2 regions of the Rhizobium sp. NPDC090279 genome follow, and region 2 is predicted to be linked to the other one. Evidence: predicted binding sites of a transcription regulator. Region 2 holds the regulator's gene; the other holds the start of a gene.
The links. Region 2 encodes LexA, which represses DNA repair genes until DNA is damaged. Its sites were predicted from a motif close to TGTTCNNNNTGTGTTCNG; they were not measured.
Positions count from the first base shown of each region.

Region 1: a site for LexA is predicted at 1,592-1,609, ahead of ACIQWP_RS24535 (PA0069 family radical SAM protein). Genes of this name have one in related genera too.

Region 1 covers NZ_JBIVYI010000010.1:130,949-134,363, reverse strand. Annotated here, with positions in the region: gene ACIQWP_RS24540 (ribonuclease HII) at 1-245, opposite strand, end outside; gene ACIQWP_RS24535 (PA0069 family radical SAM protein) at 365-1,522, opposite strand; gene ACIQWP_RS24530 (glycosyl transferase) at 1,762-2,280, shown strand; gene ACIQWP_RS24525 (hypothetical protein) at 2,463-2,747, shown strand; gene moaB (molybdenum cofactor biosynthesis protein B) at 2,810-3,364, opposite strand; gene ACIQWP_RS24515 (4-(cytidine 5'-diphospho)-2-C-methyl-D-erythritol kinase) at 3,364-3,415, opposite strand, start outside.
Region 2 covers NZ_JBIVYI010000009.1:187,603-191,017, forward strand. Annotated here, with positions in the region: gene ACIQWP_RS22930 (ComEC/Rec2 family competence protein) at 1-1,855, shown strand, start outside; gene lexA (transcriptional repressor LexA) at 1,836-2,558, opposite strand; gene ACIQWP_RS22940 (VOC family protein) at 2,977-3,415, shown strand, end outside.

The DNA.
Region 1 (3,415 bases), on a different contig from region 2:
AACAGTTCTTCGCGCCTGGCGGCGGTCAGCTGCTTGGAATCGTTCAGCCCGTTCGGAATGTGGTCGGGGTCGAGAATGACGGCGGCGGCCACGACCGGTCCCGCGAGCGGCCCCCGGCCGACCTCATCGGCTCCGGCAACCGGCCAATGCCCGGCACGTCGCGCAATCAGTTCCAGCTCGAAGGTGGGAATGAGCGGGGCGTCCTCGAACAGCATTGGAGAATCGGGTGGCGCGCGGCGTGACATGCGGCGAAGCTCGCACACCACCCGATCTCCTGCAAGCCCCCGGTGGATCAGGGCGGCGAACCGGGGGGCTTTTCCAGCGGGCACAGGGAAAGCCCGCAAGGAAGGTCAGATTCGAAGAATCAGAGCAGCGACAGCTGGACGCCGCTACCGTCAGGCGGCACGAACAGGTCGTCGCGCAACGCGATATTGCGGCGCGTCAGCTCAAGCCGCCGCGTCGCCATTTCGAAGCGGCGGCTGATCTGCCAGGCATAAGGCCCGGCGCCCTTCATGCGCTTACCGAATTCCGCATCGTAATCCTTGCCGCCGCGCATCGAGCGGATCAGCGACATGACATGGCGATAGCGGTCCGGATAGTGCTGCAGCAGCCAGTCGCGAAACAGCGGGCTCACCTCCAGCGGCAGCCGCAGGATGACATAGCTCGCTTCCGTCGCGCCGGCCGCCTTGCCCGCATCGAGAATGCGCTCGATCTCGTGATCGTTGAGGGCAGGGATGATCGGCGCCACCAGGATCGAAGTGCGGATGCCGGCCTCACTCAAGGCCTGGATCGCCTCCAGCCGCCGCGTCGGCGTTGCAGCGCGCGGCTCCATCGTGCGCGCCAGTTTCCGGTCGAGCGTCGTTACCGACAGTCCCACCCGTACAAGATTCTTCGCGGCCATGTCCTTGAGGATATCGATATCGCGCATGACCAGCGCCGATTTGGTAACGATGGCGACCGGATGGTTCGCCCGGTTCAGCACTTCGAGGATCTGGCGCATGATCCGCCATTCCTTCTCGATCGGCTGATAGGGGTCCGTGTTGGTGCCGATGGCGATGACGCGTGGCTTGTAGCCGGGTTTTGCCAGCTCGCGTTCCAGAAGCTTGGCCGCATCCGGCTTGGCAAACAGCTTCGATTCGAAATCGAGTCCCGCCGACAGGCCCATATAGGCATGCGTCGGCCGCGCGAAACAGTAGATGCAGCCATGCTCGCAGCCGCGATAGGGATTGATGGAGCGATCGAAGGGAATATCGGGCGATTCGTTACGCGTGATCGCGGTGCGCGGCTTTTCCACCTGCACCTCGGTCTTGAAGGGCGGCAGCTCTTCCCAGCTTTGCCAGCCGTCGTCGAAGGCCTCGCGCTGGTGCGGTTCGAAGCGGCCGCTCGGGTTCAATCCGGCGCCGCGTCCGCGACGGCGCTCGGTGTCGACCCTGAGACCGGCATCGGCAATCAAGGCGTTGGCAACGTCTGGCGTATTGGCAGGCGCGAATGCCGCCTGCCCAGCAAGGGACTGCTCGTTCATCGGTAGCTCCAGGGCGGTTCATGGTGCCGCATGCCGCGTCTAAGATGATTAAATTCCTATCCGACAAATGAGAACATTGCAAGAACAAAATGCGGATTTGCACCACGCTTGTCCGTGTGTCCTCTGAATTTAGGGAGGTCCTGACAGCGCTTGCCGTCCATGCGTAAGCCTTTCCTCAAATAGCCGAGTTCGAGGCTTATGCGCTGGCAAAAAATTGTGCGCCGCTCTATAAATGGGCAATGTTGACGGTCATCATCGAATGCCAGGATCACGAACCCGAGCTGGCGCAGACATTGGCGGCATTGGTGGCAGGCGCGGTCGAAGGGCTGGTCTGCGATGTGGTCGTGCTCGATCACGGCTCGCGGGACGGCACTTCAAAGGTGGCGGACGCGGCGGGCTGCCGGTTCTATTCACAATGGGATATCAAGGACATATTGCGCTCGGCGCGTGGTGATTGGCTGCTGCTGGTAGAGCCGGGTGCGCGACCGCAAGCGGGCTGGATCGATGAGATCGCCGAATATGTCTCTCTGAACAAGCTCCCGGCGCGGTTCACGGCCTCGCGGGGCTATCGTCGCCCCTTTCTGAAGCGAATCGGGCGCAGCGCGCCACCGCTGGAGCTGGGCCTGCTGCTTTCCAAGCATCAGGCCATCTCCGTCGCGAAAACCGGCATGCAATTGTCGGAGTTCGCCAAAGGGCGGAAAGGCCGGCGGCTTTCAAGCGAGCTCATCCCCTCCTGGGTGGCGCGAGCGGCGCGATAGGCTCCGTTCCCGTCCTTTCCGAGATTCCATTTGAAAAGCGGCAAATAGCTGCGATAATTCGGTTGTGGCGGCACCTCTCGCGTGTCGCGTCAGGCGACCGACCATGAAGATGCCGATATCAGGCGGAACAGGTCAGCGGAACACCCTTTGTCCGCCGGGATACCGGCTAAAGGAGGTGCGTTATGAAACGCACGATGTTCACCCGCCTCACGACAACCGCCCTCGTGGCAACCGCAATCCTTTATCCCGGCGTCGCCGCCTCCCAGGCAACGCTCGCCTGCGCCCAGCGCGTCGATATCGTCGCTTTTCTTGGTGACCACCTGTCGGAAAAGCTCTCGGCCGTCGGCAAGCTCGATCCCAATACGATCATGGAGATCTACACAGCCGAAAGCGGCAACTGGACATTACTGATGAGCGACGCCTCGGGCCGCAGCTGCATCATCCTCAGCGGCGATAAATGGGAATAAATTCCTACATTGCAGGGACCGAAGGCATAGCAGGCTGATAAGATCCGGCGGACGCGCGAGATCTATCTGGAGCCGGTGCCGCGCTTCAGATGCTCGTCGAGGCGCGGCATGATCTCCACGAAATTGCAGGGCATGTGGCGATAGTCGAGCTGCGCTTTGAGGATGCCGTCCCAGGCATCCTTGCAGGCGCCGGGCGAGCCCGGCAGCACGAAGATGAAGGTGGCGTTGGCAACGCCGCCGGTTGCTCGCGATTGGATCGTCGCCGTGCCGATCTTGTCATAGGAGATGCGATGAAAGACCTCGGAAAAGCCGTCCATCCGCTTCTCGAACAGAGGCTCCAGCGCCTCGGGCGTGACATCGCGGCCGGTAAAGCCCGTGCCGCCTGTGGTGATGACGACGTCGATCGCATCGTCCTTCGTCCAGACCTCCACCTGCGCGCGGATGCGTTCCTTGTCATCGGGAACGATGGCGCGGGCAGCCAATCTGTGGCCGGCGTCGGCGATGCGCGCAACCAGCGTGTCGCCGGATTTGTCGTCGGTGAGCGTGCGCGTGTCGGAAACGGTCAGCACGGCGATGCCGACGGGAATAAACGATCTCTCGTTGACTGAACCTGCCATCATACCTCTCCCGTGATCGTCTCCGTTACCTGGAAATACCAGTCCGGCTTC
Region 2 (3,415 bases):
GCAGGCGGAGCCGTTTGAACTCGGCGATCGTGTCCAGGGCAGGGCGCGTCTGACGCCTCCGGCGGGACCAGCCTTGCCCGGCCTCAACGATTTCGCCTTCAGTTCCTATTTCAACGGCATCGGCGCGAATGGCTTTGCCTATGGAACGCCGAAACTATTGTCGCCGGCCGGTGATAATGCTGCGGACTCGCCGATCGACAGGGCCGATATCTGGCTTGCCGGCCTGCGCAACAGCATCGGCGACAGGATCAGGCAAACCCTGCCGGGCGATACCGGCGCCTTTGCCGCCGCGCTTGTCACCGATGAGAGACGGGCGATCTCCAAGGATACGACCGAGGCCCTGAGAATTGCCGGCCTGACCCATATCATTGCGATTTCGGGCCTGAACATGGCGCTGTCGGCCGGCATCTTCTATGTCGGCCTGCGCTATCTGTTCAGCCTGTTTCCTGGCGTCGTGCAGGCTTGGCCGACAAAGAAATTCGCGGCCTTCGGCGCACTTGTCACGGTGACGGCGTACTATCTCATCTCCGGCTTCGGCGTCTCCGCTGAGCGGGCTTTCATCATGATGGCGATCATGCTGGTCGCCGTGCTTTTCGATCGGCCATCGCTCAGCCTGCGCAATGTTGCGTTATCCGCTATCGTCATTCTCGTTCTATCGCCGTCGCAGGTGCTCGGCCCGAGTTTTCAGATGTCCTATGCCGCAACGTTGGCGCTGGTGTCTGGCTATTCGCTATGGAAGCGGCGGCGGCATCGCGAAAATATCCTGTCGCGCGCCCGTCTGGTAAGTCCGCTGCTTTTTGTCTCCCGTTTCTTCGGTGGCGTGTTGTCGACTTCTTTCATCGGCGGCGCGTCGACCGCTATCTTCTCCATCGAGCATTTTCACCGATTGGCGACATATGGCCTTGCCGCCAATCTTGCGGCCATGCCGGTGGTCTCCTTCGTCGTCATGCCCTTCGGCATGGCGGCGATGCTGCTTATGCCTCTCGGTCTCGATGCACCCTTTTGGAAGGTCACAGGAGAGGGACTGGAACTCGTCATAGTGATTGCAAGAACAGTAGCCGGCTGGGGAGGTGACATCACCTTCGGTCGTCAGCCCGCCTGGCTGATGCCGACATTCATCGTCGGCTTCCTGGTCATGAGCATATTGCGAACGCGGCTTCGCCATCTCGGCCTGCTATTGCTGCTCGCGTCCGTTGGCGTGGCGGCATTCGGGACCGGTGTGCCGAAGCCCGATCTGATGATTTCCGAGGATGGCGTCCTGGTGGCGCTGCGGCAGGACGATATACTTGTTACCAATCGCGAGAGGCCGCAGGCCTTCATTTTCGAACAATGGCAAAAGGCCCTGGCTGCAGCGGAACATCAGCCGCCGACCATGCTTGCCAACGATAGCCGGCTCCCGCAGATCAGCAAGGCTGATCGCCGTAGGCGATTAAGCGGCGAAGAGCAAAATGCGGTCCGCAAGGCCATGGAAGAGGCGCTCGACCGGACAATGCAGGGAAGTTTCGTCTGCCAGAAAGGCGCATGGTGCATGGCGATGCTCGACAATGGCGCCATATTGGCGACCGTAGAGAATGCGGCCTATCTGCCGTCCGCCTGCGATACCGCAAATATTGTCGTGACGCCGATCCGACTACGATTGGATCGGTGCCGCTCCGGCGCGACACTTATTACCGGCGCCACATTGCGGCGAACGGGATCGATCGAAATGGCGCTCAGTGCCGAAGAGCCCGTCGTTTCCGCGGCATTCCAAGATCCGCAGCGACCATGGACCAGACATCGAACTTATGACTGGCGCACCGACAAATTCGACGCGCTAATCGTGCCGGCGTCACCGGTCAGTGATAGCGCCGAATAAGGCCGACGAGTTTACCCTGGACCTTGACGCGATCCGGTCCAAAGATGCGGGTCTCATAGGCCGGGTTGGCTGCTTCCAGCGCGATCGAGGCGCCCTTGCGACGGAAGCGCTTCAACGTTGCCTCTTCGTCGTCGACGAGCGCTACGACGATATCGCCGGGATTGGCCGTCGTCGAATTGCGGATGATGACCGTATCACCATCGAAAATGCCTGCGTCGATCATCGAGTCTCCGCGAACCTCAAGCGCATAGTGTTCACCGGAGCCGAGCATGTCGGCGGGGACGGTAATATCGTGCGTATTGTTCTGGATGGCGGAAATCGGAACGCCGGCGGCGATGCGGCCCATGACGGGCACGGAGGCTGAGCCGTTATGATCGTCATTCGCGACTTTCGGCGGAGCGGGTGGAGCGACAGGCTGCGGCTTGCCGAGACTGCCCTCGATGACGCTCGGCGAAAAGCCGCGGCGTGGCTGCAAGCTGGGATTATAGGCATCCGGCAGCTTGATGACTTCGAGCGCTCTGGCCCGGTTCGGCAGTCGGCGAATGAAGCCTCGCTCCTCCAGCGCCGTGATCAAACGGTGAATGCCGGATTTGGATGCCAGATCCAGTGCGTCCTTCATCTCGTCGAAAGATGGCGGAACACCGGACTCCTTCATGCGTTCGTGAATGAAGAGAAGCAGTTCCTGCTGCTTGCGCGTCAACATCGTCTTGGAACCCCAGAATCAAGAAAAACGGTGAAACAAATCCAGAACGGACACTATATGTTCCATATGTGTTCCGCAAGTACTTAAATTTCGGTAAAGCCTTGTTGGGCCAGTTAAATAATTACCGCCTGCGAATGGACGGGCTGAGAGCAACAAGGCGCTATATCTGCACTAACATAAGGAAAAATATGCGAAATGCTGCCCGATCCGTTTTCAACGTTCTGTAGGCCAGCCGGTGTTGCGAAGACGTGGATCGATGCGATGTGACATGGCATAAGCCGACCGCGCTGGAGAATCAGTCATCACGTTTGCGAGATTGTACTCCGTCCAGTTCGCCAGCCTTGGAGTATGGTACTTCCATCTTGAATTGCGCGAGGGATGGGCGCAAATCTGCTTTTGAAGGCAAACAGGAGGAACCATGGCTTCATCCCCGCATCCGCTGGATCATCTCGTACTGCCGACCGTCAACATCGCTTTGGCGCGCGAGCGCCTCGGCAAGCTCGGCTTTACGGTGGCTCCGGATGCGCGCCATCCCTTCGGCACGGAAAACGCCTGCGTCTTCCTTGCCGACAAAACCTATCTGGAACCTTTGGGCGTGGCGTCTCTGGAGCGATGCGAGGAAAGCATCGTGGATGGCAATGTCTTCGTCGCTCGCGATCAGGCTTACCGCTTTCGGGTCGGGCAGGATGGCTTTTCGGCCGTGGTGTTCGGCACAGACGATGCCGTTGCGGATGACGAGCGTTTCAGAGCGGCGGCGATTTCGGCGGGGCAAATGCTGGATTTCTCCCGCCCGATGAAGATGCCGGACGGAACTGAAACCATGGCCGGTTTTCGTCTCGCCTTTGCGGTCGATCTGC